2 regions of the Thioalkalivibrio sp. ALM2T genome follow, and region 2 is predicted to be linked to the other one. Evidence: predicted binding sites of a transcription regulator. Region 2 holds the regulator's gene; the other holds the start of a gene.
The links. The regulator FNR, encoded in region 2, switches genes on or off when oxygen is low (the NO sensors DNR and NnrR bind a similar motif). The targets are predictions, from matches to a motif close to TTGATNTANATCAA.
Positions count from the first base shown of each region.

Region 1: hemN (oxygen-independent coproporphyrinogen III oxidase) is a predicted target of FNR. The motif match lies at 2,559-2,572, and genes of this name have one in related genera.

Region 1 covers NZ_KB906556.1:349,986-354,400, forward strand. Annotated here, with positions in the region: gene hpnC (squalene synthase HpnC) at 1-548, shown strand, start outside; gene F816_RS0101590 (DUF2283 domain-containing protein) at 597-794, opposite strand; gene hemN (oxygen-independent coproporphyrinogen III oxidase) at 1,096-2,484, opposite strand; gene hpnD (presqualene diphosphate synthase HpnD) at 2,662-3,522, shown strand; gene hpnE (hydroxysqualene dehydroxylase HpnE) at 3,527-4,415, shown strand, end outside.
Region 2 covers NZ_KB906558.1:29,178-33,592, reverse strand. Annotated here, with positions in the region: gene F816_RS0104825 (hypothetical protein) at 1-180, shown strand, start outside; gene F816_RS0104815 (DUF2058 domain-containing protein) at 214-783, opposite strand; gene F816_RS0104810 (DUF2390 domain-containing protein) at 855-1,337, opposite strand; gene fnr (fumarate/nitrate reduction transcriptional regulator Fnr) at 1,330-2,061, opposite strand; gene F816_RS0104800 (cyclopropane-fatty-acyl-phospholipid synthase family protein) at 2,352-3,590, shown strand; gene F816_RS0104795 (hypothetical protein) at 3,700-4,415, shown strand, end outside.

The DNA.
Region 1 (4,415 bases), on a different contig from region 2:
ACCTGATTGACGCCTTCCTGCAGGATCTGGAACAGACCCGCTATGCGACCTTCGGCGAGGTCATGGACTACTGCCGCCGCTCGGCCAACCCGGTTGGCCGGCTGATGCTGCACCTGAACGGCAACCCGACCGACGAGATGCTGGGGTACTCAGACGCCATCTGCTCGGCGCTGCAGCTGATCAACTTCTATCAGGACCTGCAGCAGGACCTGCGCGAGAACAACCGCATCTACCTGCCGCAGGAAGAGATGGACCAGTACGGCGTGACCGAAGCGATGCTGGCTACCGGGCAAACGACCTTTCAGCTGCGCAACCTGATGCAGTTTCAATACGCCCGCGCTGACCGGCTGCTGCGCGCCGGGGCGCCGCTGGGCGGCCTGCTGCGCGGGCGCATGGGTCTGGAGATCCGGGCAATCATCAACGGCGGGGCACGCATCCTCTGGCGGCTGCGCCAGCAGGATGACGTCTTCGCCCGCCCGCGCCTGCGCAGCCGTGACGCCTGGATCATCCTGAGCCACAGCCTCCGCCCGCGCCGCCGAAGACCGTAGGGATCGAGCCGCCGAGAACCCCTGGTTAAGCTGAGGGCTTCAAAGGCATCAAGCGGCAATGCCCTCGACCGTAAGGTGCTGGAGGTCAGTTCGTTCGCTTGCGTGCTCAAAGGTAATGGCGCAAACACCACCACTGGCATCGACATCCAGGGTAGTGTTCTCGTCAAGCGAGCGGGTTTCGGCCACGCTATCGCCTCGGAATTCGATATAAAGCGTATCCGTATCCCCGAAGTACTGGAGTTTCATGGCTGGAACCCTCGATCGAAAAAGGCGTTGTGAACGGTTTCTCCATCCGGCAGCAGAACAACGCGAAGGTAGCGTCCTTCAGCCTCCTCGACACGAGCCCATCTGCGGATACGCCCATCGCCTTGGACTTCTTCGCACAACGGTTGGTCGATTGCACTACTGATCCAGTGATCCCGGATCATTCGCCGATCCGGCCTCTCGCGTACAGTCTCGAAGTAACGTGTCGTCTTCACCGGAACGTCCCTGTTACCGGTTGCTATTGTTCAAAGCTTCCGCCGAGAACGGATCGCCGTCAAGCCGCTCACACTACCTTGCTGTAGCGCTGCGCGCTCTCCGTCTTCAGGTAGGCGTCGAAGGCCATGGCGACGTTGCGCAGCAGCAGGCGCCCGCGCGGCAGGATCTCCAGGCGCTCCGCGCCAATCCGCACCAGGCCGTCGGCCTCCATGCCCCGCAGCCGCTCCAGCGCATCCCCAAAGACCTCGCCAAAAACGATCCCGTGGCGCGCCTCTATGGCGGCAAAATCGATGCGCGAATGGCACATCAGGTCGGTGATGACGTCCCGCCGCAGCCGATCGTCGGCACTCAGTTCGAGTCCGCGAAACACCGGCAGGCGCCCGGCATCCAGCCGCGCGTAATAGGCATCCAGTTCGCGCAGGTTCTGGCTGTAGGTGGCCCCGACCTTGCCGATGGCCGTCGGCCCCAGTGCCACCAGGTCGTACTCCGCCCGTGTGGAGTAGCCCTGGAAATTGCGCTGCAGCGTCCCGGCGCGCTGGGCCGTGGCCAGTTCGTCGTCCGGCAGGGCGAAGTGATCCATGCCGATGTAGACATAGCCGGCATCGGTCAGGCGAGCGATGGTGGTCTCGAGGATCGCCAGCTTCTCCGCGGCATCCGGCAGATCGGCCTCGCGGATCTGGCGCTGAGTCTTGAACATCTGCGGCAGGTGCGCGTAGTTGTAAATCGCCAGGCGCTCCGGGCGCAGCTCCAGCGCGCGTTCCAGAGTGGCGGTATAGCTCTCCACCGTCTGCAAGGGAAGGCCGTAGATCAGGTCCAGGTTGGTGGATTCGAAGCCGTTGGCCCGCGCCTGCTCCACCGCCCGCGCGGTCACCTCGAAAGGCTGGATGCGGTTCACCGCCCGCTGCACGTCCGGGTCGAAGTCCTGCACCCCGAGGCTGATCCGGTTAAAACCCAGCTCGCCCAGCAGCGGGATGGTCCCGGGCCGCACCGCGCGCGGATCAATCTCGATGGAGAACTCGCGCGCCTCACTTTCGTCCAGGCGGAAGTGCCTCCCCAGCGTCGCCATCACCCGGCGCAGGTCTTCATCACCAAGATAGGTCGGCGTGCCACCCCCGAAGTGCAGCTGCCCGACGGTTCGCTCCCGGTCGAACAGCTCGCCCTGCAGTTCAGCCTCGCGCTCCAGATACTGCAGGTAGCGTTGGGCGCGCTGGTAATTTCCAGTGATGACCTTGTTGCAGGCACAGTAGAAGCACACCGTGTCGCAGAACGGCACATGCACATACAGCGACAGCGGCCGCGCCGGGTCCGCCCCGTTGGTGGCCTGCGCCGCCTCGGCATAGGCGCGGTCGTCAAAGCCCTCGTGAAACTGTGGCGCGGTGGGATACGACGTGTACCGCGGCCCGCTCACGTCGTAGCGGCGCAAGATATCGGGGTCAAACACCAGGCGTTGTTCCATTGGCAGCTCCACAGCCGTCGCCGCGCACTCGCGACCTTGGTTCTGCAGACTACGGACGCACGCCGGGCCCGAGCTTGATACAGGTCAACAATCCGCCTTCAGGGCGCCCTCTCCCGCCCTCTGTGCTGACTGTGCTAGCCTTCTCCTCCCTGTTCGACACCCGCCACGCGAGAGCGCATGTCCCCCGACGAGTATTGCGAGGAGAAGGCCGCGCAAAGCGGCTCCAGCTTCTACTACGCGTTCCGCTTTCTGGAACCGGATCGCCGTCGCGCCATCACGGCGCTGTACGCCTTCTGCCGGGAAGTCGACGACATCGTCGACGAGGTCAGCGAGGAGAGCATTGCGCGCACCAAGCTCGACTGGTGGCGCCAGGAGATCGAACGCCTGTTCGCCGGCGAACCCCGCCACCCCATCACCCAGGCACTGCAGCCGCACATCGCCGCCTTCGACCTCGGGCGCGAGTACTTCGACGAAATCATCGACGGCATGCAGATGGACCTGGACTACGACAGCTACCCGGACTTCACCACGCTGTCGCTGTACTGCTACCGCGCGGCCAGCGTCGTGGGCATCCTGTCCGCTCACATCTTCGGCTACACCGATCGGCGCACTCTCAAGTACGCCCACGACCTCGGCATGGCGTTGCAGCTCACCAACATCCTGCGCGACGTGCACGAGGACGCCATGCGCGGCCGCGTGTACATCCCCATGGACGAGCTCAGCAAGCACGGGGTCAAGCCGGAGGAATTCCAGATCAACATCACCGACGACCGCCACCGCGCCCTGTTCGCGGAGCAGGCGGAACGGGCGCGACGCTACTACGAACGCGCCGAGGAACACCTCCCGGACGCCGACCGCTACGCCCAGCGCCCCGGCCTGATCATGGCGGCCATCTACCGCACCCTGCTCGACGAGATCGCGGACGATGGCTATCGCGTGCTGGAACACCGCGTACGCCTGACCCCGATCCGCAAGCTGTGGATCGCGTGGCGCACCGCGCGCCGCCTGAAGCGCGAACAACGCCGACGCGCAGCCTAATGCCATGACCTCCAGCTCCCCCCCGGCCCCGGCGGTCGTGGTCGGCGCGGGCTGGGCCGGCCTGACCGCTGCGCTGGCGCTTGCACGCGCCGGGCACCCCGTGCACCTGATCGAGGCCGGCAAGACCCCCGGTGGCCGTGCCCGCAACCTCGACCTGGACGCAACGCCGCTCGACAACGGTCAGCACATCCTGGTCGGGGCCTGCCAGCAGACCCTGCAGCAGATCCGTTCGGTCGGCATCGACCCCGAGCAGGCGTTCCATGCCCTGCCCTTCGGCCTGCGCATGTTCGAGCCCACCGGCCGTCCGCAGACCCCGGCGTTGCTACTGGAACCGCGCACGCCCCGGTTGCCCGCCCTGGCCGCCGCCCTTTACCGGGCGCTTGCGAAGCACTCCCTTGGTACACGCCTGCGTGCCCTGTCCGGCGCCGCCGCCATGTTGCACCGGCCCCTGCGCGACGATCTCCCCGTCCTCGACTGGCTACGCCAGCGCCGTCAACCCGACGCCCTCATCCGCAGCCTGTGGGACCCGTTGTGCCTGGCGGTGATGAACACCCCGACCCGAACCGCCTCGGCCCGCATCTTCCAGAACGTCCTGCGCCTGGCACTCAACCATGGCCCGGAAGCCGCGCGCCTTCTCGTCCCCGCGCGGCCCCTCGGCGAGCTGTTCCCGGAACCGGCCGTACAGGAACTCCGGGAGCGTGGCGCCAGAGTGGATCTCGGCCGCCGCATCACCGCCATTGAGCGCAGCACGACCCACGACGCCGCCCCCTACCGCCTGCGCGACCGCCAGGGCGTGGCGAGCCCGGCGCGCGGCGTGATCCTGGCCGCCCCTCCAGCCGCCGCCGCTGCCCTGCTGCCACACGAAACCGGCTGGGAGGCCACGCACCAGGGCC
Region 2 (4,415 bases):
CTGACGGCCGTGGGTCTGCTGGCGCTAGGCTGTGGCAGCGGCGAGCCGGAGGAGTCGGCCGGCCCCGCCCAGGGCCTGGAGCAGGGCGGGATCACGCCGCAGGACATGTCCAGTGACGAGGCGCGGCGCCCGCAGCAAAGCGGCATGCCCGCCGCGGACGTGAAGCGCGCAACGGACTGATTGGATCGCTGGCCTGCGGGGGTTCCCCTGCGGTCACCACATGAGGTCGTCGGGTACGACGTAGTCCTTGTATGGGTCGTCCGGGGCAGGTTCCGATCCGGTTTCGTCCTCGGCGGGGATGACCAGTGGCCATTCCGGATCGCGCTCGCGGATGCGGTCGGCGGTCTCGCGCGGGATGACCCGGAACCCCTTTTCCGGGCGCACATCCAGGCCGGCAAGCGCGGCGCGGCCGTCGGCCAGGCGCTTTTGCAGGTCGGCGGTCACCGGGAGGTGGCGGATCTGCCCGCCCTGCTGGAAGTGATAATCCAGCGCGGCATCGCCGGTGGGAATCGGCGCCAGGTGGGTGCTGACCAGTTCGCGGATTTGCGCGTGGCGTGCCCGGCGTTCGGTACGTTCCTGCTGTTCGCGGTTCTTCTGTCGCGAACGCTCGGCCTGTTCGGCCTTGCGCGCCTCGGCCACGCCCGGTTCCGGACCCGTGTTGCGGTCCTTCTTCTTCTTCGCGTTCCCTTTCTGGGCCTTGTGCTTTTGCGACTTGGCCTGGCGAACCTGTTTTTCGTCGACCAGCCCCGTTTTCAGGAGCTGACTGCGCAGATCATCCGACATGAATCCTGCCGTGTTCGGTCAATGTGCGGGGAGGATAGCCGGAATGCGGCCTTGCGTGCACCACGTGCTGTTCAGGCGGCCATGAACTCGCGCAATCCGTCGCGGATCTCGGCGTCCGGCAGATCGGGGAACAGGGTGTGCAATCGGCGCTGGCGGTCGATGGTGAATGTAGGGGTGGTCTGCGGCGCCAGGCGCCCGGCCTCCGCGAGCAGTTGCAGGCCGGCGAGCCGCTCGCTTTGAAGCTCCAGTGCCAGCACCGCGCGGTAGAGCGCGGTGCGCTCGGGGGTGTGGAGCCGCCGGCGCAGTGCGCGGAGGCGTTCGGTGGAGGATGACTGCCAGCGCCGGGCCGTTTGCCGCAGTACGCGCCATTGCGAGGGTCTGAGGGGCTGCGGGTACCACAGGGCAAACAACGCCAGCATCACGTCCACGCCATATTCGTCCTGCCAGCGCATCAGACGTTCGCGAGTGGTGGCATCGACCCACAGTGCGTCGGCGACTGCCCAGAAGGCGTCGAAGTCCGTGGCCGGCTCCGGGGTGACCCCGGCTTCAGGCACTGCTCGCGGCGGAAGTGAAGGTGACCCCGGCCGTGTTGCGCAGGCCGTCGGGCTGGAGGATCTCCAGGTCCCGGGTGTGCAGGTTGATTACGCCCTGGTTGCGCAGCTGAGTAAACAGCCGGCTGATGGTTTCCTGGGTCAGGCCCAGGTGGTTGGCGATGTCTGCCCGTGACATGGGCAGGTAGAACCGTTCGGGGGACAGGCCGCGGGCGCGATGACGCTCCGACAGGGCGATCAGGAAGGTCGCCAGACGCTGCTCCGCGGTACGTTGGCCGAGCAAGGCGTGCAGGCTTTCGTCCTGGGCCAGTTCCTGGCTCATCACGCTCATCATGTGCTGGCGGAAGGTCGGCAGGCGGCCGGCGAGGTCGTCGACATGGCCGTAGGGCACGGCGCAGACGCTGGTGGACTCCAGTGCAATGGCACTGACCGGGTGCTTGCCGGAATGGATCGCGTCCAGCCCCAGGAGGTCTCCGGCCAGCGCGAAACCGGTGATCTGTTCGGTCCCGTCATCCGAGATCAGCACCGTTTTCAGTGCCCCGGTGCGGACCGCGTACAGCGCTTCGAACTTGGTCCCCATGGTGAAGAGGGGAGCACCCTTGGCGATCGGCCGGCGTTGCTGGACGATTTGGTCGAGTTGCCAGAGTTCATCCTGGGGCAGGCCCATAGGCAGGCAGAGCTGGCGGAGGGTGCAGTGCTGGCAGGCTTGGGTGGGTCGTAGCGTCATGGGTGCAGGGTAGCCGTTTTTTCGACGTTGGGGAAAGCGATTTTCGGGGTATGCCATCGGGGGCGGGAATGCGGTACTGTCCCCAAGAGTTGTAGGCGATTACAGAAGGTTTTGCCGTCGGGCAGGGGGCCGCGCCCCGAGATGAGTCGGGGTCCCCTCCCTCCGACGGCTGCGTGGACAATGTGGGCCATCGGTAATTAGACTGAGTCTAAAATCTGCGGCATGGTCAGGGTCGGCATTACGCGTGGGGGCTGAGAGACCCGACCGTCAGAACAAGGACAGGTGTAGCGATGATCGAGCGGTTACTGGAGCAATACATACGCTACGGGACCTTCGTGCTGCGGCATCCGGATGGCCGTGAGCAGCGTTTCGGGAACGGCGCTCCGGAAGTCACCATGCAGGTGCATGACAAGGCGGCGTTACGCAAGATTGGGCGCGACCCGGGCTTCCAGCTGGGCGAGACCTACATGGATGGCCTGTGGTCGCCCGGCCCCGAGGGCCTGCAGGTGTTCCTCGACGTGGCCATGCGCAACTTCGCGCCGATGTTCAAGCAGCGGGTTAACCCCGCAGTGCGCATGTTGCGGGCCCTGATCGAGCAGGGCAACAAGGTGGCACGCTGCTACCAGAACATCGCCCATCACTACGACGTCGATGAGTGGCTTTATCGTCAGTTCCTGGACGAGGGCATGTTCTACAGCTGCGCCTATTTCGAGCGCCCGGATATGACGCTGGAAGAGGCGCAGCAGGCCAAGTGCGCGATGCTGCGCAAGAAGCTGATGCTGGAGCCGGGGATGCGCGTGCTCGACATCGGTTGCGGCTGGGGCGGTCTGGCCTTCCATCTCGCCGAGCATGCCGACGTGCAGGTAGACGGTGTGACGCTGTCGAAGGAGCAGCTGCGGGTTGCCCGTGACGAGACCAAGCGTCGGGGGCTCGAGGATCGGGTGCGATTCCTCTATCAGGACTACCGCGAACACGACGACCAGTACGACCGCATCGTCAGCGTCGGCATGTTCGAGCATGTGGGCACGCCCAACTACGAGACGTTCTTCCGGCGCGTGCATGATCTGCTGAAGCCGGAAGGCATCGCGGTGCTGCACACCATCGGGCGCCAGGAGCCGCCTGGCACCTCCAACCCGTGGTTGAGCAAGTACATCTTCCCGGGCGGGTATACGCCGGCCCTGTCCGAGGTGATGGGCGCGCTGGAGCCCACGCCGCTGTACACCACCGATATCGAGTTCTGGCGCCTGCATTACGCCGAGACTCTGGCCGAGTGGTATCGCCGCTTCCAGAAGGTGCGGGCCGAGGCCGTCGAACGCTTCGATGAGCGTTTCTGCCGCATGTGGGAGTTCTACCTGGCCAGCTGTGAGGGCACCTTCCGCTGGTGGGATCAGGTGGTCTTCCACGTGCAGATGGCCAAGCAGCAGGATGCGGTGCCGCTGACCCGCGATTACCTCTATCGGGACGATGCCCCCGAAGTGATCTCCACACCGCCCGGGGAGGCCCGGGGCGGGCGTAGCGACGCGGCCTGACCGCACCCGCGCTGCGTGCGCCAACCGCGCGAACTGAACCCGCTTTCCCTACACTAAGGGTCACTCCGTACCCACGTCGGGTGCGTTGACACGTTCTGGAGCAGGGCGGGTGTTCGGTCGGATTCGCAAACGCAGGGAGCAGCAGGGCCAGGACGCGCCGGAGGCGACCGGACCGTCACAGGAGCACGTCCTGATCGAGGCGGCCGGGCGCAGCCGCATTACCGAGGTGGCTGCCACCGCACGGCGCGTACCCTGGTCGCTGAACTTCCTGCAGTTGCTGTGGGCCGCCGGGCCGGTCACGTTCCTGGCGATGCAGGGCGGCTACTTCCTCGGTTTTGGCCACGCCGCCCCGGCACAGAACTTCATCTTCTTTGCCGTTTACACCCTGCTGTTCGGGGTCATCGGCCTGGTCGCGCGCTTCGTCGCGGATGCCACACGGGGCAAGCGCCAGGAGCGCTCGCGCGATCAGCTGCGCAACACCATCGACTTGCTGCCGGATCTGCTGTTCGTCACCCGCGACCTGGCGATGGGAGAGATGACCCCGGACATGCGTCGGCGCAAGGCAGCCCAAGTCCTTCTGCACGAAGTGGATATCGCCCCCGAGGCCGTGGCGGTCGCGGTGCGCGAGATGACCGGCGATGCCAGCCTGGCTGCCGCCGCGGAGCAGATCGAAATCTATCGCCGCCTGGGTCTGCGCGCGCGCGTGGGCGATCTGGTGGATGCGACCGAGGATTCGAGACTCGCGGCACTGGAGAAGCTGCACCACGAGGCCCCGGAGGTCGCCGACCTGCTGCGTGATCGCCTGCGGGGCATGGCGCCGACCCA